One region of the Latilactobacillus parafuchuensis genome, then DNA from elsewhere that is predicted to be linked to it. Evidence: predicted binding sites of a transcription regulator. Region 1 holds the regulator's gene; each other region holds the start of a gene.
What was found. The regulator NrdR, encoded in region 1, represses ribonucleotide reductase genes. The targets are predictions, from matches to a motif close to ACACNATATATNGTGT.
Positions count from the first base shown of each region.

Region 2: a site for NrdR is predicted at 5,650-5,665, ahead of ACVPPQ_RS07075 (vitamin B12-dependent ribonucleotide reductase). Genes of this name have one in related genera too.
Region 3: a site for NrdR is predicted at 1,088-1,103, ahead of ACVPPQ_RS05535 (deoxynucleoside kinase). Genes of this name have one in related genera too.

Region 1 is NZ_CM143875.1:1,620,980-1,628,559, forward strand. It holds gene ACVPPQ_RS07990 (transcriptional regulator, SarA/Rot family) at 1-26, shown strand, start outside; gene polA (DNA polymerase I) at 192-2,852, shown strand; gene mutM (DNA-formamidopyrimidine glycosylase) at 2,864-3,700, shown strand; gene coaE (dephospho-CoA kinase) at 3,700-4,287, shown strand; gene nrdR (transcriptional regulator NrdR) at 4,438-4,911, shown strand; gene ACVPPQ_RS08015 (replication initiation and membrane attachment family protein) at 4,927-6,312, shown strand; gene dnaI (primosomal protein DnaI) at 6,312-7,232, shown strand; gene thrS (threonine--tRNA ligase) at 7,552-7,580, shown strand, end outside.
Region 2 is NZ_CM143875.1:1,440,545-1,448,124, forward strand. It holds gene ACVPPQ_RS07060 (PTS sugar transporter subunit IIC) at 1-1,162, shown strand, start outside; gene ACVPPQ_RS07065 (glycoside hydrolase family 1 protein) at 1,198-2,625, shown strand; gene ACVPPQ_RS07070 (PRD domain-containing protein) at 2,732-5,383, shown strand; gene ACVPPQ_RS07075 (vitamin B12-dependent ribonucleotide reductase) at 5,691-7,580, shown strand, end outside.
Region 3 is NZ_CM143875.1:1,098,658-1,106,237, reverse strand. It holds gene ACVPPQ_RS05540 (helix-turn-helix domain-containing protein) at 1-938, opposite strand, end outside; gene ACVPPQ_RS05535 (deoxynucleoside kinase) at 1,150-1,797, shown strand; gene ACVPPQ_RS05530 (DUF7916 family protein) at 2,143-3,072, opposite strand; gene ACVPPQ_RS05525 (PTS sugar transporter subunit IIC) at 3,088-4,401, opposite strand; gene ACVPPQ_RS05520 (ROK family protein) at 4,738-5,823, shown strand; gene ACVPPQ_RS05515 (SpaA isopeptide-forming pilin-related protein) at 6,038-7,580, opposite strand, start outside.

The DNA of each region.
Region 1 (7,580 bases):
ACAGCAACCGACCCGAAGCTAAATAAAGTGCCATAAAAAAATCCGATTAATCCTGAGTTTGGGACTAATCGGATTTTTAATTGGTATCTTGATTGATAAAGTTATGTGATTTTTTGTAACGCGAATCAGTATCGGTCGATGGCTATCTTTGATAGAATAGGGATAGTGGTTTGACAACAAGGAGGAACAAAATGAGTTCTCAAAAAAAATTATTATTAATTGATGGTAACAGTGTGGCTTTTCGCGCCTTTTTTGCAATGCATCAAGCGTTAGATCATTTTACCAATCAAGACGGGTTACATACTAATGCGATTTATGCGTTTAAAAATATGCTTGATATTATTTTGAAAAAAATTGAACCGAGTCACGTGTTAGTGGCATTCGATGCGGGCAAGACGACTTTTAGAACGGCTGAATTTAGTGATTATAAAGCGGGCCGCTCTAAAACGCCGCCCGAATTATCAGAACAGTTTCCGTACATTCGAGAATTATTGAGTGCGTATGGGATTCAATCGTATGATTTAACTAATTTTGAAGCGGATGATATTATTGGCACGTTGGCGAAAGAAGCCGAGGCAGCCGGTTTTGCCGTTGATATTGTCACTGGTGACCGCGATTTAACCCAGTTAACGACTGATAAGACGACCGTTAACATTACGGTTAAAGGTGTCAACGAAATCGAAGCCTACACGCCAGAGCACGTGCAAGAAAAGCTGGGACTATTGCCGAGTCAGATTATCGATTTAAAGGGTTTGATGGGTGATACTTCTGACAATTATCCGGGCGTCACTAAAGTGGGTGAAAAAACGGCGTTAAAATTGCTGGCTGCTCATGAGAGTATCGAAGGGGTCTACGAGCACGTCGATGAAATGAAAGCTAGCAAGTTAAAAGAACATTTAATTGAAGATCGTGATCAAGCGTTTATGAGTAAGATGTTGGCCACGATTCGTCGGGATGCGCCGTTAACCATCGGTATTGATGATCTCGCTTATAATGGTCCGGATTTAGAGACCTTAATTGCGTTTTATCAAGCGATGAATTTCAAATCATTTTTGAGTCAGTTGAACGTCACTTCAGAAGAAGCCGTGCCAGTTGAATCGTATGATTACACGGTTTTAACCAATGATAATTTAACGCTTCTTTCTGAATTAACGGGTACCGCTACATTTGGGATTGAAATGTTAACGGACAATTATCATACGGCCGAGATGGTTGGTTTCTACGTTGGTACGCCAAAACACTGGTACGTCAGCGATGATGTGGCTTTATTAGCAGAACCGATTTTTAAAGATTGGTTGGAAGATACTGACCAAACCAAAGCCGTATTTGATGTTAAACGGAATCAAGTGGCGGCTAGTCGCTTAGGGATTGAATTGGCGGGGGTTGAATTTGATTTATTGCTCGCGTCGTACTTATTAAATACGACCAATAATAGTAATGATTTAGGAACGCTCTCTAACTTACACGGCTACCAAAACGTGCAAACGGATGAACAAGTTTACGGTAAAGGGGCTAAACGGGCGCTACCTGAAGAACTAACCACGTTCTATCAGCATTTAGTTCAAAAGGCGGCTGCGATTAATCAATTACAACCCCAATTAGTCGCTCAGTTAAAAGAACATCAGCAATTTGATTTATTTACCGATATGGAATTGCCGTTAGCGCTGGTTTTAGCGCGGATGGAAATTACTGGGATTAAAGTGGATGCCAGTTGCTTGCAACAAATGGGTGCCGAATTTATTCAAACCTTAAAGATCTTGGAAGAAAAAGTTTATGCCGAAGCTGGGGAAACCTTTAACATCAACTCTCCTAAACAGTTAGGGGTCATTTTATTTGAAAAAATGGGCTTACCAGTGATTAAGAAAACCAAGACGGGTTATTCAACAGCGGTTGATGTGCTTGAACAACTTCGCAAAGATGCGCCGATTGTTCAAACCATTTTGGATTATCGCCAGATTGCCAAGATTCAATCGACCTACGTCGAGGGCTTATTGAAGTCGATTCACCAAGACAATAAAGTGCATACGCGTTATTTACAGACTTTAACGCAAACGGGCCGTTTATCGTCAGTCGATCCTAACTTGCAAAACATTCCAGTCCGGGTGGCCGAAGGACGTAAGATTCGCCAAGCATTTGTCCCTAGTCAACCGGGTTGGCAACTATTTTCTTCTGATTATTCCCAAATTGAATTGCGCGTTTTAGCCCATATTTCGGGTGACGTTAACATGCAAGAAGCCTTTAAGGAAAATCGGGATATCCATGCCAATACAGCGATGAAGATTTTTGGCTTAACCAGTGCGGACCAAGTCACGCCGGATATGCGACGTCAAGCGAAAGCGACGAACTTCGGGATTGTTTACGGGATTAGTGACTACGGGTTATCACAAAATATTGGGATTACCCGTCAGCAGGCTAAGAGCTTCATTGAAGCCTATTTTGAACAATATCCGGGTGTCCAACAGTTTATGGTCGATATTGTCAAAAAAGCGCGTGAAGAAGGGTACGTTGAAACCCTCTTTCACCGTCGTCGGTATTTACCAGATATTCACGCTAAAAGCTTTAATCTACGGTCATTTGCTGAACGGACTGCGATGAATACGCCCATTCAAGGTAGTGCGGCCGATATTATCAAAGTGGCCATGATTTTGATGCAACAAGAATTAACCAAGGCTAACTTACAAGCTAAAATGTTATTACAAGTCCATGATGAATTGATTTTTGAAGCACCAGAAGCAGAAATACCAATCCTACAAAAATTAGTGCCGAGTGTGATGGATTCAGCGGTTAGTTTAGCCGTGCCACTGAAAGTCGAAAGTGGCTTTGGGCCCACTTGGTATGACATTAAGAAATAAGGTGGAAAACAATGCCAGAATTACCAGAGGTTGAAAATGTCCGGCGTGGATTAGCGGAATTAGTCATTGGTAAAACCGTCAAAGACATCCAAATTTTATGGTCTAAAATTGTCGTTAATCCTGATGAAGTCTTTTTAGACGGCTTAGTGGATCGGCAAATTACCGGTGTCGATCGGCGGGGCAAATATTTATTGATTCGATTTGATCACGATTTAACGGTCGTTAGCCATCTGCGGATGGAAGGTAAATACGAAGTGGATGATCAAAGTGCACCCGTCACCAAGCACACCCACGTGATTTTTGAGATGACTGATGGGACGCAATTACGTTATTTAGACACGCGTAAATTTGGCCGGATGCAGTTGATTGAAACCGGCCAAGAAATGACGGTTGCTGGGCTGAAAACCTTGGGCCCCGAACCGACACCGGCGACGTTTGACGTGCACCAGTTTTATCAAGCGTTACAAAAACACCATAAAGCCATCAAACCGTTATTGTTGGATCAAAAAGTGGTGACCGGCTTAGGTAATATTTATGTGGATGAAACATTGTGGTTGAGCCAGATTCATCCGGAAACACCGGCTGATTTATTAACGCAAGCGGAAGTTCAAAAACTCCACGATGACATCATTACTGAATTGCAATTAGCGATTAATAGTGGGGGCACCACCGTCAACACCTTTTTGAACGCGACCGGACATGCTGGTGCCTTTCAAGAGATGTTACATGTCTATGGTAAAAAAGGGGAACCGTGCGAACGTTGTCAGACGCCGATTGAAAAAATAAAGGTCGCCCAACGTGGCACTCACTTTTGTCCGCATTGTCAGATTAGAAAAGAGGCGCGTTAATGACCTATTTTTTAGGGTTAACGGGCGGGATTGCGACGGGCAAATCGGCAGTTTCCACCATTTTTAAGACGTTGGGCGTACCGGTGATTGATGCGGATCAAGTGGCCCATCAAGTGATGGCGGAAAATCAAACGGTTAAAGAACAAATTGCCTCCACTTTTGGGGACTCGTTAGTGATTGATGGTCAGGTCGATCGTCACAAATTAGGCCAACTCGTTTTTGGACAACCGACAGCTTTAGCGCAGTTGAACGCGATTACCGCACCGGTTATTCGCCAGGCCTTGATTGCACAGATGGCCGCGATTAAGCAAGCCTCAGTTGTGGTGGTTGATATTCCGTTGTTGTATGAACAAGGGTACGCCGAATTATTTGATGGCGTGGCTGTGGTCGCTGTCTCACATGCGACGCAATTAGCACGGTTGATGGCCCGTAATCAGTTAACAGCTGAAGCGGCTGAATTACGAATCAATAGTCAGTTGTCGTTGGCTGAAAAGCGAGCGCGGGCCGATTTTATATTAGAGAATGAAGGGTCGTTAGCAATACTGCAGGCGCAAATTAATAGTTTATTAACGAAAATCACTGATTAGTTAAAAAATCCCGACTAAATTAAACTTTGGTCGGGATTTTTGACGATTCAACATTTAGTGAATTTGCGTGTTCATGGTATAATAACTAGGATAAGATGGGTTTATACTAAACTAAAATAAAAGCTTAATTTAAGAATAGAAGGTGTCACTATGTTATGTCCGCATTGTCATCAAAATAGTTCACGGGTGATTGACAGTCGACCAACCGATGAGGGGCGAGTTATCCGTCGTCGTCGTGAATGCGAAAACTGTCGCTTCCGGTTTACGACGTTTGAACGCGTTGAACAAACACCATTACTAGTCATCAAGAAAAACGGGACGCGCGAAGAATTTAATCGTGATAAGTTATTGCGTGGGTTGATTCGGGCGGCTGAAAAGCGGCCGGTTACCATGGAACAAATGACGGAAATCGTCGACGATGTCGAAAATAAAATTCGAGCATTAGGTGAAAATGAAGTGTCGTCACAAGCAGTCGGTGAATACGTGATGGCACTATTGCCAGAAATCGATGAGATTGCCTATATTCGTTTTGCCAGTGTATATCGGCAATTCAAGGATATGAATGTCTTCATGAAAGAATTACAAGACATGATGAAAAAAGAAAAAGCAAAAGAATCAAAATAAGGAAAGGACGTTTTTATGGCTGATGCATTTGATTTTTTAAGTCCAAAAGACGGCTTTTTGGTGACGAAAGCAAACTACTTAACTGATTTCGACCAAACGGTGGTGACGTATTTGTATCAACCGTTGATGGGTGCCGTTGCCTATAGTCTTTATTTGTTATTGTGGAGCCAAGTGAAGGATGTTGCGAGCCAACATCAATTTCAAACCCACGCAACGCTATTGAATTTATTGAGTGTCGATTTACCAGCGTTCTATGACGGCCGCAGTAAATTAGAGGCATTAGGCTTAATCCGGACGTATCAAAAAAATGGTGAAGCAGGCCGCCAATTGGTTTATGAACTATACGCGCCAATGAAACCAAATGTTTTTTTTAAAGACGATCTATTGAGCGTTGTGTTGTATGAATCGGTTGGCGAGAAGCGGTTTATCGAATTGCGGGAGCGGTTTAAGCTCCAACCGGTACGTTCACAAGATTATAAAGAAGTCAGTAAGAACTTTTTAACCGTCTTCCACGTTCAAAATGACCATTTGCTAAATACACCAGATGGCGTGGCAGAAACGAAGAGCCTTTATCAGCAGAAATCGCCGAATAAACCTAGTTTTAGCGCGCTTGAGTTACAGACGTTTGATTGGGAACTGTTGCAAGATGTGTTAGGGCAACGGCAGATTTCACCCGATGAAGTGCTACGCAATGAACAACGGTTATTTAATTTACATTATTTCTACGGCTTAGACGAAATAACCCTCGCGAACTTAATGGGCACGACGATGGATGCCAGAGACAATACGTTGAATATGGAGGCGCTTGAACAAAATGTTCTGGGCAACTATACGCGCCGCCACGCCGCTCAAAATAAAGTAGCGACTGATTCTAAATATACCTTAAGTGAATTACAAAAGCAGGGGCAGCAGGCCAAGTTTAACGAACAAGAAATGCAGTGGTTAACAGACAGCCAACGCTATCTACCGGTCGATTATTTGAACGATTTAAAGCAGAAAAAACACGGCTACGTCGCTAAAAATGAAATTCGGGCACTAAAAGATTTGCAAGGACGCTATATTTTTAGTAACGATGTGCTCAACATTTTAGTGGCGTACATTACTGAACGTTATGAAGGGTTAACGCAAGCCTTGTTGGACCGGATTGCTAATCAATGGGCGCAAAAAGGGGTTCAAACGCCGGTTGATGCGATTCAGCAGATTCGTCAGTTCCAAACGGCGCAAACTGATAAAGCGAAGACGAAACAAAATAATCGTTATCAAACAAAACCGACGAAACAAGAAACCGTGCCGAAGTGGGCGCAACCCGATTATCAGGCACCCAAGGAAACAACAACTAAGGCCGATCAGAATCAAGTCGATCAATTGCTCAAAAAAATTCGTGAAGGGCGGGGAGAATAATGGAAGATATGAAAAAAGGACTCATCGAACAGATGAATCGTCGCCAGTTAAACCAACGTTTCAATCAATTGGTTGAATCCGCCTTACAAGATCCGGATGTGCAAGCTTTTATTGAGGCGAATCAGGATCGGCTGACGCAGGAAACAGTCACGCGGAGCGCCGCTAAAATCTACGAATACGTTAATGAAAAGCAGAAATTAGCCAACGGGCAAACGACGTTAGCGCCCGGATACGCGCCTAAGCTGGTTTTAATCAATCATTTTATTGATGTGAGTTATGAACCAACAGCCTCGCTAATGAAGCAGCGGGAACAACAAGCTTTAAAGGCCCGGGTTAAATCGATTAATATGCCTAAAGATATTGTGGATGCCAATTTAGCCCAATACGATATCAATGAGCGTAAGTTACCATTAGTGACGGCGCTACAATTTATTGAGGATATCAAAAACGCCCCAACGATTTACCACCAAGGCTTATACCTATGTGGTAAATTCGGGGTTGGTAAAACTTATCTGCTAGGCGCTTTAGCCAATGAACTCGCGTTAGACGGATTCGAAACCACCTTGATCCATTTTCCGACCTTTGCGGTTGAAATGAAAAATGCGATTGGTCAAAATAACGTGCTAGATAAAGTTAACGTCATTAAAAAAGCGCCAATTTTGATGATTGATGACATTGGGGCCGATGCATTGAGCGCGTGGATTCGGGATGAGGTGCTTGGAATCATCTTGCAATATCGGATGCAAGAACAATTACCGACTTTCTTCAGTTCCAACTTTACGATGGACGAACTCGAACAACATCTAACCACCAGCCAACGGGGGGACAATGAACCGGTCAAAGCCGGGCGGATTATGCAACGAGTTCGTTATTTGGCTAAAGAGGTCGAAGTATCCGGCCATAATCGTCGGTTAAATTAATCTGATTAGGGGTTGCATAACGCCGATGAAAGTGGTTTAATGAATTTAATCAATGATAAAAGACACCTATTGAATGCAGGATTGATCAGAGAGAAAAACAGCGCTGAAAGTTTTTCAAAAGTACATTTAATGGACCACTTTTTGAGAGTTATCGTAAGATCGGGTCGTTACCGTTAAAGACGCTAAAGCTGGAGTTCAATTATTTTTGAGCTCAAGATGGGTGGAACCGCGAAATCAATTCGTCCCTGAGGTACATTTTTATATGTATCTCAGGGACTTTTTTTATTGTTGATAACCAAAAATAAAGGAGTGTCAAAAGATGGCAGAAATTCAATTAACGTTTCCAGA
Region 2 (7,580 bases), 180 kb from region 1:
AGTCATTCAGATTATTATTGCGCTAGGGAGCCTAGTGTTTGGTTGGCAACAAGGTGACGCGATTTATGACATGCTCTATATGCCTTATAAATTGACGATGGGCATCTTAGGCGTTTTTATGAGTTACGCATTGGCTTATAATTATTCTAAGAGACTCAAATCGGGTGCACCAGTTCAGAGCGGTTTTACGGCCATCGTTTGTTTCATTTTGGTTGTGTCGCCCGTTCAATCGGTTACCGTGGGTAAAGAAACGTTTGATGTACTTAAGTTATCAAGCATGGGCACAGAAGGTATGTTTATTGCGATGATCATTGGCCTGCTTTCGGTCAGAATCTCGAAATTTGCAATTGATCATAATTTTGTCATTAAAATGCCGGATGTTGTTCCGGAAGGGGTCATCGCCAGCTTTAATTCAATTATTCCGGCGGGAATCAATATTATTTTCTGGTACGGACTATCTATCCTGATTTCAACGCTGACACATGGTGCGATGACACTGGCAACCCTCATCATGGCCATACTGGCCTATCCGATTAGCTATTTAGTGTCACCATTTGGAATGATTTTGATTCTACTTTTAGGCCAATTTTTCTGGTTCTTTGGGATTCATGGGACGAGCATTGTTTTTTCAGTGATTATGGTACCCTATATGACCGCTTTTATGAACAATGCAGAATTAGCTGCAAAAGGGTCACCGCTTGTATTTAGTGCCATATTCTTGTATGGTGCAAACGGGATTATCGGGGGCAATGGGAATACACTTTCACTCGTGTTAATGGGATTGCGGAGTAAATCAGAACAAATTAAATCGATTTCCAGAGCATCTTTAGTCCCATCATTATTCAATATTAATGAACCCGTGATCTTTGGATTTCCATTAATGTATAACCCGATTTTGCTAATTCCATTCTTATTAGCACCCGTAGTTGTGATGTTCTTCCTTTGGGCGGGCTATGCATTCCATTTTCTCACTTATCCATCGGTATTAATCCTTTCAGTAATGCCAATAGGGATGGGGGGCTTCTTGTCAACGATGGATTGGCGGAATGCACTGTTTCCATTCTTGATGATTCCAATCACTTGGTTGATTTACTATCCATTCTTTAAAGTTTATGAAAGACAACTTATCGAGCAAGAAAAAGCAAAATTAGACAAAAAATAAGACATCAATAGGGTGTTTAAAGGGAGCGTAATAATATGGGATTTCCAAATAAATTTTTATGGGGCGCAAGTTCTTCAAGCCCACAAGTTGAAGGGGGCTTTGATCAAGGCGGTCGTGGTTTATCGATTTGGGATATTAAAAAAATAAACGAGGGAACGAGTTCGTTTCACTACGCTTCTGATTTCTACGGTCACTATAAAGAGGATATTGCATTAATGGCCGAGATGGGCTTTAAGATGTTTCGGATGTCGATTTCTTGGAGCCGAATTTTGCCAAGTGGTGAAGGTGAAATTAACCAAGAGGGGATTGATTTTTATAAGCGTGTTTTTGCAGAATGCCATAAATACGGTATTGAACCCTTAGTAACGATTTTCCATTTTGATTTACCATTGGCACTTCAACAAAAATACGGTGATTGGACAAACCGAAATATGGGCCAAGCTTATGTGGATTATGCCCGAGTTTTATTCACCGAATTTAAAGATGATGTCAAATATTGGTTGACGTTTAATGAACAAAATATGTTAATCTTCTATGGCGCGATTGATATGATTGGTGGAGGCTTTAAAGATATTAACAAGTTATACAATGAAGCGCATGATCAAATCGTCGCTCAAGCGCAAGTCATTCATCTCTGTCATGAAATGTGTCCAGAGGCATTAATTGGACCTGCACCCAACATCACAAGTACGTATGCAGCGACATCGGATCCTAAGGACCATATTGCGGCGATGAACCATGATGATTTGCGGAATAACTTTTATCTGGATCCGCTCATTTTAGGAACGTACCCTAAGAGTGTTGATAATTACTTCAAACTCAATGACATTGTCTTGGAAATTGAAGATGGTGATATGGCATGCATGGCAACGTGTCACCCCGATTTTATAGGTTTTAATTGCTACGCAAACGATACAGTTGAAGCGCTGGACTATTATAAACAGGATCTTTCGGATTTGTTAAAGGCCGATAATCGGAATACAAGTTATCTCATGAAATTGGCGGAAAAACCCGGGATTGGAAAATCAGTCGATAATCCACTTTTGATGAAAGCTGTTACGGATGGACATATGTTTGATCCATATTGTATCCGGGTCACTTCACGACGCTTAACCGATCGTTATCATTTACCTCAAATTATTACTGAAAATGGCTATGGCAGACCCGACAAACTTGAGGCTGACGGTTCGATTCACGATGATTATCGAATTGAACATCTCAGAGAAACAATTCGCCAAATAGAGATTGGTCTTTCTGAAGGGTCAATGTTAATCGGTTATTGTCCATGGAGTGCCTTAGATCTTGTATCAACGCGGGAGGGGATTTCGAAGCGTTATGGTCTCATCTACGTTGACCGAGATGAAGATGATGAGATTGCCAAGAATTCGCCGATGAAACGTTATCGAAAAGATTCATTCTATTGGTATCAAAAAGTGATTAAATCAAACGGTCGGGAACTTTAGTGGATCGGAACAGTGGATTATTCTGATTGAGAGAAAATGACATGAAACAAAGTAAGGCCATGGCCTTACTTTGTTTTGCGTTACAATAAAAGGAGGGGGTTAATCTATGTCAAATAAAAAGAAAGTGTTTGATTATATCCAATCACAAGCGCTTAGTAATGGTGAAACGGTTGCTAAAGAATATACAACAGAAGATATTGCCAATGCGTTAGCGATGCAACGCACAAATGTCAGCAGCATTTTAAATGCGTTGGTTAAAGATAAACGCATTTCAAAAACGAAAACGCGCCCCGTTAAATATGTGTATTATGATTATACGAAACGTAGCAGTAAAGAAATGTCATGTTTTAATCAACTTGTGGGACATGCCGTAAGCCTTAAAAATGAAGTTAATCTGGCTAAAGCAGCTATTTTATACCCCCAACATAGTCTGCCGTCTTTGATTGTTGGGGCTAATGGGTCGGGTAAAAGTTATTTTTCAGCACTGATGTATGATTTTGCAATCGAAAATGACGTTATTAAACAGGATGCCCCCTATATTAAAGTTAATTGTCGAAATTATGATAATAAAGATGAACTGGATGAACGTCTATTTGGCGAAAATACGAATAGTGAAAGTGCGGTGACCCAAGCGAAAAACGGGGTTCTATTTATCGACCATATTGATCATCTGCCCTCGAAATCTAAAGATCGATTTTATGAGATGCTGTCAAATGAATCAGAGAAACTATCTGATATTATCGTGATTTGTGCAACTAATGATTCAATTGGGAAGAGCCAATTAGAAATGATAGCGTCGCGTTTTGCGATTAGAATTAATCTAGCATCATTAGCGAAATGGGCTTTGGAAGATCGTTTAGCTGTCATTCAACGCTTTTTGAAAAATGAAGCCACAAAAGTGAAAAAGACGATTAAATTAAATGCAGAAGTTTTACGCTGCCTTTTATTATATAAGTGTGATAATAATATTAAACAACTGAAGACGGATATTAAGCTAGGTTGTGCGAATGCATTTGTTAGAGAATTTGAAGGAGATACACCGGATTTATACGTTTATTTAAATGATTTTCCGGCCTATATTCGCAAAGGCTTTTTATTTTATAAAGAACGGCGTGATGAAGTTGAAAAGTTGATTCCACACGACTATTCTTATACCTTTACAGAAGAAAATATGACAAAAACGCGGACAACAAGTACCCCTAATGGTGAAGAATTCTCCATCTACGGTCGATTGGAAGAAAAAATTAGATTACTCCGAATGCAAGGTGTTTCTAACGAAGCCATTAATGCGATTCTAAACGCGGATCTAAAAAAAGATTTACAGGCGGTTAACCAAAGTTTAGCGGACAGTCCAGTCAATATCGAATCAATTAGTAAAGTGGTGGATGCGCGGATTGTAAAAAGCGTCAATGCTTTTCTAATTGGTGCGTCAGAAAAATTGGGCCGTGTCTTCCCAACATCGGTGTATTATGGTTTGTGTCTGCATATTGCTACCAGTCTTAAAAATAAACACAAACCGTATCCGTTTGTAGATAACAACGTGGAAGGCTTTATTGATCGGGCGAGTATTGAATACGGTCTTAGCGAAGACCTAGTTACCGTTATTAATCACGAGATGGATGTAAGCCTGTCAAGTGATGAGGCTTTATTTATAGCAATGTTTATTTCGGAAGAATATTCACAGTCGAATGATACTCAAAAGCCGGTCGTTTTAGTGGCAACGCATGGGGAAGGCACGGCTACAGCTACTGTTAATATGGTGAATACATTAGTGGATGTTAAAAATACGTTTTCCTATGACCTGGCCTTGGACAAAGATATGCATAGCGCTTTTGAAGAATTAAAAATGTTAGTTAGGGAAATTGATCAGGGCCAAGGCATTCTCATGCTTTACGATATGGGATCGCTTAAGAAGTTAGCCGAGTCAATTGCGCTTGAAACGGGCATTAGAATTAAGACTGTACAAATTCCAGGCGCGTTGATTGTACTTGATGTGGCACATAAAGCTACCAGTGTTTCAACTTTAGATGAATTATATTCGGATGTGTTAGATAGTTATCAAGGCAGTTATGATTTATTGCGTTCTGATTATCATAAATCGCAAAATACCAAAGTGATTATTACATTATGTATGAGTGGTCATGGTGGGGCCTTGCAAATTAAAAATTATTTAGAAGAGAATATCAAAATGAACGATATTAGTGTTGTACCGCTCGCAACGAGTGATCGTACCAATTTAATTAGTAAGGTGAATCATTTAAAAAAGGCGCACGATATTCTCTATGTCATCGGGACCTATAACCCTGAGTTGCACGGGATTCCTTATATTTCAATTTCCAAATTATTTGAAACGCCAAAGGACAAACTAAGTTTATTGATTGCTACTGAAGAAATCGAGGCACCAGATGTTGTTGATTATGCGTTAATTTATGATTATTTATCAGAACAATTGATAGGGCTGGATATTGAAGCTCTTAAGGCCGTCTTGCCACCGGCGGTAAAAAAGATTAAACAATTAACTGGTGGACTGTCTCAAGATCAGGAATTAGGGTTATTTATTCATATTGCGTGTAATATTCAAAGAATAAGAAACCACGATTTGATTCCTAATAATATTCATTTGACGGCAATTCTGAATAAACATAAGAGACTCTATAATGATCTTGTTGATATTATGGCACCAACAGAACAAATATTTCATATTTCTTTTAGCGAAGACGACTATGCTAATGTTATTGCGATTTTAAAGAAGTTATAACTGGTCAGCCCAATAGGATTGATTGAGGACTAAAGCGCGCTACTTGCGCTTTTTTATTTTCTCAAAAAATCGCGGCAATCCGTCCAATCCGTCAAATAAATATAACGTTAGCACACAATCAGTTTCGGTAGGTTAAATTGTCGCCAACTGATTGTGCTTCTCAGTTAAGATTTGTGGTAGTCTTATTTTTGAAGAGAAATGTCAACGCTAAAATTATGCGATAATTGGTTGAAAATATCTGTATAGGGTAGTAGAATTTATTAAAGACACAATATGTTGTGTCTTTTTTATTTGGAGGCTACTAACGATGACAATTGAAGCAACAGTTAATATTGATAAATTGAACCAAGATATTCAACAATTTCCAGTGATCTTTCCGATTACGCCTGACATGCAGATGACGTTCGACGGGATTTCGCGGATGATTATGCTCGATCGCTATGCTTATAAAGATATTAGTGGCGAAACAATCACGGTTGGTGATTTAGTGGTGCTGACCACGAATCCGGATCCGACTTATCCAACTAAAGGGTTGGGGTTTGTGACCGCCATCGAAGGTGATCAATTGACGATTGAGGTCACACCAGATTATCGGAGCAGTTTAACGAATACTCAAGAAGCTACGACTGGCCTAGTGATGCGCGACCGGTTAGCGGTTGAAAAACCGTTAGAATTATTCTACGAACAAATTGCCAAACGGGTTTCAACCGAAATGGCGCGCCAAGAAACAAAACACCAAGAGCAGATGCAACAAACGTTCTACAAATTATTGTTAAATCAAGATTTAATCCCGGCTGGTCGAGTGTTATACGGTTCTGGCACACAGTCGCAAGCGACTTATTTTAATTGTTATGTGATGCCATTTATCGCGGATTCACGCGAAGGCTTAGCCAAACACCGACAAGAAGTCATGGAAATTATGAGTCGTGGTGGCGGAGTCGGGACGAACGGTTCAACATTGCGGCCGAAGGATACGATTGTCCGGGGCGTCAACGGTAAATCATCCGGCGCCGTATCGTGGTTAAATGATTTAGCCAATTTAACGCAACTAGTCCAACAAGGTGGCAGTCGGCGTGGTGCGCAAATGATTATGATGGCGGATTGGCATCCCGATATTTTTGAATTTATTTTATCAAAGATGCAAAATCCAGATGTTTTACGTAAAATTCAAGCGGAAAACACGAATCCAATCATCAAAGAATTGATTGATGAAAAATTAGTTTTCACGCCACTTGATCCAGCTGAAAAAGAATACACTGAATTTCTATTGGCTAAGAAAACTGATTTACCGGCGGAACAAATCCAACGACTCCAACAAAAGTTAACCTTAAATGGGACTTACGACGTGCGCGATAAGGACTTTTTATCTGGCGCTAATATTTCGGTCTGCATCACTAAAGAATTCATGGACGCGGTGATTAGCGATGGCGACTATCAATTACGCTTCCCTGATGTGGCCCATTACGATCAAGCCGAAATGCAGGTTTATGATACGCAATGGCAAGACTGTGGCGATGTGCGCGAATGGGTGGCTCAAGGCCACGCGGTGCATGTTTATCAAACCATTAAAGCCCGTCAATTGTGGGATTTGATCACGACTTGTGCGACCTATTCAGCAGAACCCGGGATTTTCTTCATCGATAATGCCAATGCGATGACCAATGCGACGGCTTACGGTCAAAAGGTGGTTGCGACTAATCCGTGTGGCGAACAGCCGCTAACACCCTATTCGGTCTGTAATTTAGCGTCAATCAATTTGGCCAACATGGTGAACAAGCAAACGCAAACCGTCGATTTCGAGAAATTAGCGCAAACCGTGAAGAATAGTGTGCGGTTCCAAGATAACGTGATTGATGCGACGCCGTATTTCTTCGATAAAAATGAAATTCAAGCCAAACATGAACGCCGGGTTGGTTTGGGTGTGATGGGCTTAGCAGATTTGTTGATTGATTGCGGTCAAAAGTACGGTTCTAGCCAAGGTAATCGATTAATTGATCAAGTTTTCGAAAAAATTGCGGTGACAGCTTACGAAACTTCAGTTGAATTGGCTAAAGAAAAAGGCAGTTTCCCATTCTTAGTCGGCAAGACTGAAGTCGAGACAAGCGCATTACGCCAACGCTTTATCGAAACCGGTTATATGCGGCAAATGCCAGAAACATTGAAAGCTGATATTTTAAAATATGGGATTCGAAATTCG
Region 3 (7,580 bases), 520 kb from region 1:
TGTTGTTCGCCATCAGCCAAGGCATACCGGTTCTCGCTATGCAAAAAGATGGGACTAAAATTAAACGTATAATACATGTTCAACGATTCTAACATGGCTTCTTGATCCGTCATCTGCGCTAAAATACTACGCATCCGGATTGCTTCGCGGGTAAATGGCCGCACCATAAATTCGTGCGTCATATTAGGCACTGGGTACCGAATAATATCTTGGGCCGAGGTGTCTTTAATAAACTTCTTTTGCATTACACGATGGTAAATCACGGCCATCGCGTAACCACCGATTTCACGCGTTAATAAATTAGGTTGCGCTAATTGGAAGCGTTCAACGGTCACATCAAACGCTTCTAGGGCATCGCCACGATCGATTGCTTCGAATGGCCAAGAATGACCATCCGTTGCCATCCAGAAAAGCATAATCAAGATTAAACGAATCGTACTTTCATCGCCTTCTAAGCGGATTGGGTCATAAAAAATCCGGACATCAAAAGAACGGATGAAATCCCGTAAACTCTTCAGATGGCGTAAAACTGTTGCTTTACTACTATTATGGTCCTCCCAGAACGTCTGGAAGCCCATTTCTTCACCAGTCAATAATATTTTTACGAAATCATAAACATCGGACTTGCTGACCAATGAAAAGTGATAAACATCAGACGGCACACTAAATAGCAGCTGTGTTTCTTCCGTATCTTGGCCCACAATTTTTTTCAAATCGTCGACAATACTCATATACATATTATATAAACTGCCATAATTGCGATTCAAAAGTGTCGCAACTTGTTTTAAATTAACGTCATCAACTAATGGATCATTGCTTCTAGAGAGTTCAATCCGCTTTTTGACCGGTAGTTCATCGCGCTTTAAACTAGCGATATCAAGCAGTAAATCATATTTTTCACAATCTGATTGCATCAGATAGATATTAGTATTGTCCACCTTTTATTAGTCCTCCCAAAGTGATTCATTATCATTAATTAATTTTAACACTATTTGAATCGTAAAAATAGCTCACTATAAATAAGTTAAACAAAGATTGCTTTTTAACCCGAAAATGCTAGAATATTCTAGTGAGCTTTGCTCAATTAACACTATATGTTGTATAATAACCAATAGATTACCACAATTTGCAGTTAAAAGAGGGAGACTGATGACATTGCTCGTACTTGCTGGCACAATCGGTGCAGGAAAAACTAGCTTAACTAAATTTTTATCCGATCATTTAGGCACGAAAGCCTTTTATGAATCCGTTGACGATAACGAGGTCCTACCATTATTTTATAAGGATCCTAAGAAATACGCTTTCCTACTTCAAATCTATTTCTTAAATAAACGTTTTGATAGTATCAAACAAGCTTACGCTGATGATAACAATATCTTAGACCGTTCAATTTTTGAAGATTCATTATTATTCCATTTGAATGCTGATTTAGGTCGCGCAACGGATACTGAAGTCCAAGTTTACGATTCATTATTGGACAACATGATGCAAGAATTACCTTATGCTGCCCATAAAAAGCGCCCCGACCTACTCGTTCACGTACGGGTCAGCTTCGAAACCATGCTTTCACGGATTCAAAAACGCGGTCGTTCATATGAACAATTAGATTACGATCCAACCCTCTATGATTATTACAAGGAATTAAACAAACGTTACGACGCTTGGTATGACGACTACGATGAAAGCCCTAAGATGCAAATCGACGGCGACCAACTAGATTTCGTCGAAAACGAAACAGACCGTAAAAAAGTCATCAACATGATCGACGAACGATTAAAAACACTAGAGAGTGACTAAGCTGTTTAGCTTTTGAGTATAGCCTAAAATGGCGAATTATGACTGTCCTTTAGTCATGGTTCGCCATTTATAGCTAGACGGAAAAAGTTAGCTCAGGAACGCGTTTTAAAGAATGTGAGTCCTCACGGGTAGCTTCTGAGCATTAGCCCAGTTCCGTGAATAAAGTCTGGGTTTTAAGACTTTGTTTGCGAAACGTCGCTAAGCACAGGAAGCTGTGATGACGAACACATTTTAGAGAGTGACTAAGCTGTTTAGCTTTTGAGTCTATCAATATCCAAAAAGAGTACCTGCCTTTTAGCAGATACTCTTTTTTGTGGTTACACCAATGATTCTTTTAGTTATAAACTATCGATTAATCGAACGCGCCATTCGAACAATCGCATGCCGATCACCACGAATGGTCCGACTAAGTGCAAAAATATTTTCAACTGGCGATTGAATGCCCCACGCGGCGTCACCGATATGTTGAATATCAACGCCGGCAATCTTATTGCGTAGCGCAACGGCCTCGATAAAGTGTGAACCAGAACCCTCTTGGCTCGTTCCAATCGTACTCATCACTAACACACCGTGTTGATGCGCAAGTTTTACGATTGCTTTAAGTTCAGCATCATCAAATTCAGGGACAGTTCCCACAGCGGGCACTAAAATGACATCAGCACCAGCTTCAATAAAGGCGCTGACGGCCGTTTCACTAACAACCGGTTCGTTAACCCCAGCACCGTGCATCTTACCAGCAATGATTAGCCCTGAGAAATTCTCTTTTGCTAATTTAATATTCTTGGCGATTTGTTCATTCGTCACACCAGTTCCTGGATTACCCGTTAAAACAATAAAGTTCAGCCCTAATTGTTCTGCCGCTTTAAAAGTTTTAACACTCGCCATCCGACCTTCTGGAATCACTAACCGACTTTCAGCCATATCAGCCTCTGGATCGACGGGTTCTAAATTAACCCCAATTGGTCGACCAACTAACTTCTGTAATCGTTGAATAATCGTGCCATCGGTATGCACCTTGGCAGTCGCCATGGTTTCTTCACCTGGATAGAGTCCCAAAATTAGAGGTTTCAAAACATCTAAAGCGTTCAATAAAATTAAATCCGCCCCGAATGCCGCCGCTATTTCAGAGGTCGTAATCCCGTCCATTGGTTCATGAACGACGACATTTTCACTGAGTACGACGCGCCCTTCACTCGCCTTAATACTTTGTTTTAGTTCTTGACCGTTCATAGCGAGTATTTCGCTACTGTCGGCACTAATTAATCGTTTCATGATTATACCACCATTTTCCTAATTTTTTGATGCTTTCTGTTCGCTGTCTTCAGCTATCTTTTGTTGATTGTTCAAAGAAAGCATGAATGGGAAGTAAAGCAAAATATCAATAATAATATTAACGATTTGTAACAGTGAGCCGTTAATGCTATTGGTTGCTAAGAAGCCAGAAATAATTGGTGGCATTGTCCATGGAATAACCGCACCCGTTCCTAGTGGGACAATCCCGCTAGCCATGGCACCGTAAGTAATGATAGCGTTGACAATTGGTGCGACAATAAATGGAATGATAATAGTCGTATTTAAGACTACTGGCAACCCAAACATCGTTGGTTCATTGATGTTGAATAAACCAGGCGTAATCGTTAATGGTGCTAATAGAGTTGATTGTTTAGAAGCTCGATGAGTTGCAACAATAATCCCAAGAGCTAAAACTAAGCCAAGGGTCGCACCACCGCCACCCATATAAACAAAGTTATCTATGAAGGACTGTGTAATAATATGACCACCATGGGCAATATCTAAATGACCCGCTTTTAAGAGCAGGCGATTGGCATCAGTATTCATCAACCAAAGTGGTTGAATGATATTATTGATGACATTAGCCCCATGAATGCCGACGAACCAGAAACAACTATTTAATAGAATGGCGACAATCGTGCCACCAAGCGTATCTGATAATAGACCAAGTGGTGTTGCAAAAACATTTAATAATAGATCATGCACGTTACCCCAATTAGCCCAGGCAAAAATGGCATAAACAAGCCCAAATAAGGCGATAATGACGGCGCCTGGAATTAATGCTGAAAAACTTTGAGCAACTGCTGGTGGTACTGTATCTGGTAAATGAATTTGAATATTATGATTAATAAACCATTGGAAAATCCAACCAGTCAGTAGGCCAATGATAATCCCAATAAATAACCCTTTTGAACCTAAATAACCATAAGGCATCCCTTCTAGTGGCACCTTAGCGGCACTCATGACACTAGGCGTCACAACAAAATATGACGCAACGGCAATGATCCCCGCTGATTTACCATCAGTGTGATGCTGTTCAGCAAAACTCGATGCAATCCCAAAGGTCCCAATTAGACCAAGTAAACCAAATGAACCATTGGTGATTTTATTAAAAACATCGGCAATGCTGGTACCATTACTAGCTGTATTCGTAATCCAATCCGTCCAAGCAACCACTGGAAAGCTACCTAGAATCATGAAAAATGACCCCACGATAATGAGTGGCATCGCAAGCGTAATCCCATCACGAATCGCAATCAGCGGTTGGTAGGCCCCTAGCTTAGCAGCAACTGGCATTAAATAGTGTTCCATAAAACTATTAAATTTAGAAGTCGATTTATCCTTCACGAAAATATCCTCCTTTGATCATTCATTTCTAAAAGAAATTTAAGATATACTTTATCGGCCGATAAAAGCGCTTCATTTCCTTACAACGCTCATGTTAGTCCACCCATTGTTAATTTTCAAGAGTCTAGACCAATTATCATTCTTTTTTAATTGCTAAAAGAAAGTTAAAGCGCTATCATAGTTATCAACATCAAGCGAGGTAACTTTTATGAGTGATACTAAAAAAGACAAACTCAAAAAAAGCAAATTATCAAAATTATCACGATTCATGGCCCACTTTCGCGAGTCGATATCGCCCGGATGACCGGTATCACCCAGGCGATTACGGGTGCGATTGTCAACGACTTAATCGCCACCAATATCGTCCACGTCGTTGGCGAAACCGGGCCAACCGTTCCCGGTTCCGGTCGACGTCGCATTTTGTTAGCGGCTGTCGGCAAACGAGAATTCTTCATTGGCAGTGAACTATCGGAACGTTTCTTAACTTTCAGTCTAGTGGATAATATTGGACAAATTTTTAAACAGACTAGTATTCGTATCGACAAAACGACGTTTAATCAACAGTTAACTGGCACTTTTTATTATCAACAATTACAAACATTTATTAATATCTGCCAAAATTACCACCCCAGGGCCGTTGGGATTGCCTTACCTGGGCATTTCGATGCAGAAGCGCACCAAATTGTCAGCAATAATCCACTCTGGTTAAGCTTTGATTTAACATTGATTTTGAATAAGATTGATCTGCCAATCTATTTAGAAAATAACGTTCACTGTATGGCAATCCGCGAACGACTATTCAATGACGCACATCACGACATGAACTTCATCTTCTTCCACGTTGGTCGTGGCCTTTTTTGTTCGTCCATGAACCAGGGCCAAATTTACGGTACTAACAATTTCTTGGTCGGTGAAATTGGCCACAATATCATGAATCCTAATGGTGAATATTGCGAATGCGGTCGCCGCGGCTGTCTTCAGACTTACGCTAGTGAGGGTTGGTTAATCAAAAAGACCCAGTTGCTATATCAAAAATTACCCCAAAGCTATTTACGTCAACTCGTCGATAACGTTGCTGATATCACGATTGAAGTGGTTTTACAGGCCTATGAAATTGGTGATGAAGGGGTGATTAACATCCTTGATCATGCCATGCAATATCTGGCACAAGCTGTCAATAATATCTCAACACTTCTCGATTCCCAACAGATTATTTTACATGGACAAATATTCGTTCAACCCGGCTTAGTTGCGTTACTCCGCCAATATATTCAACAAAATCAATTTCTTATTAATCGAACGGCCATTCAACCCGTTATTCTAAAACCCTATCAAAAATGTGATGGTTCAGATGCCGCTGCGACAATGGCTGCATTGCAATATTAACTAGTCAAAAAGAAACTGTGCCATAAGCCTTAGTATTCTGGATATTAAGCGAACATTCTTCTTCGACGCGCGCCATAACTCATCAATTTCCGTTCAAATCAAAAAATCGTCTATCCTTAGTTCGGGATAGGCGATTCTCCAACTTGATACTCAATTGATAACCGAGTTCTGTCACAGATTGTTTTTGCTAATTAATTACTAATAGCGATTTTATTTAATCACGCTTCTTACGCCGATTATAATAAACAACTCCCCCAATAATAATCAATCCGATTCCAATCCAAACCGTCGCTTTCATGAAATCTTCACCCGTTTGCGGTAAAAATTCGGTTTGATGCGATTGATTCGGTTTATTAGGTTTGCCAGGCTTCTTGGGTTTAACCTTAGGCGTTACCCGTCGATTGGCAAAACGGCCAACGTTCACCATTGTCGGTTCGCCCTTTGCACTAGCTTGAATCTCAAATTTAATAGGTGTCGTCTTTAAAACGTATCCAGTCGGTGACTTGGTTTCAATAAAACTGTATTGACCAGGCGCTAAATGCATCGCGGTCACCAGTCCTTGTTGATCTGAAATAATATCTGCTAAACCGTCGACTGTTTGACCCTTAACATCAACCACTTTAAAGTGTGCACCCGCTAGTGTTTGACCATTAGTCTCAGTCTTAATCAACTGCGCACTTCCTTGATAGTTGACAAAATGCGCACTAGCGGTCACAACCGCTGGCTTACCGACCGTGTTGGCTTTAATCTCAAACGCGACTGGCGTTGTATTGATGACGTAACCATTCGGCGCTTTGGTTTCAATGAAGCTATAAGCACCTGGTGCTAAACCAGTCGCTTTCACAATTCCTCGGTCGTCTGAAATAACATCTGCTAAACCGTTGACTGTTTGGCCCTGAGTATCAACCACTTTAAAGTGTGCACCCGCTAATTTCTGACCTTCAGCATCGGTCTTAACTAACTTCGCACTACCTTGGTAGTTAACAAAATGGACACTTGCAATCACAACTGCTGGTTTGCCAGAATCATTTCTTTTAATTTCAAACTTAACTGGCGTTTGATTTAAGATGTATCCCGCTGGTGCCTTCGTTTCAACGAAACTGTATGTGCCTGGCGCTAAATTTGGTGCCTTGGCAATCCCTTGCTGATTCGAAATAACATCTGATAACCCTTTAACAGTCTGGCCTTTGGCATCGATGACCTTAAAATGCGCACCTGCTAATTTTTGACCAGCGACATTAGTCTTTATCAATTTAGCAGCACCTTGATAATTGATAAACTTCGAGCTGGCAGTTACTATTACCGGTTTGCCGGCTGCGGTCGCTTTAATTTCAAACTTAACTGGCGTTTGGTTCAATAGATACCCCTCTGGCGCTTTAGTTTCAATGAAACTGTAAGTCCCAGGTATTAAATCAGCGGCTTTTACAACCCCTTGATTATCCGAAACGATATCCGCTAAACCGTTAACCGTTTGACCGCTAGCATCAATCACCTTAAAATGCGCACCCGCTAATTTTTGACCAGCAACATCGGTTTTAATCAGTTGAGCACTACCTTGATAATTGACAAACGCGCCTAAATTAACAATCTCTGGACGGCCAATTTGAGCTTTAATCGCGAAGGCTTTAGGTGTTGTATCTAAGATATAACCCGTTGGTGCTTTGGTTTCAACCATCACATACCGACCAACTTCAAGCCCTTTAAAGACGAATTTACCAATCTTATTGGTCTTAATTTCAGTCGTCTTTTGTCCATTC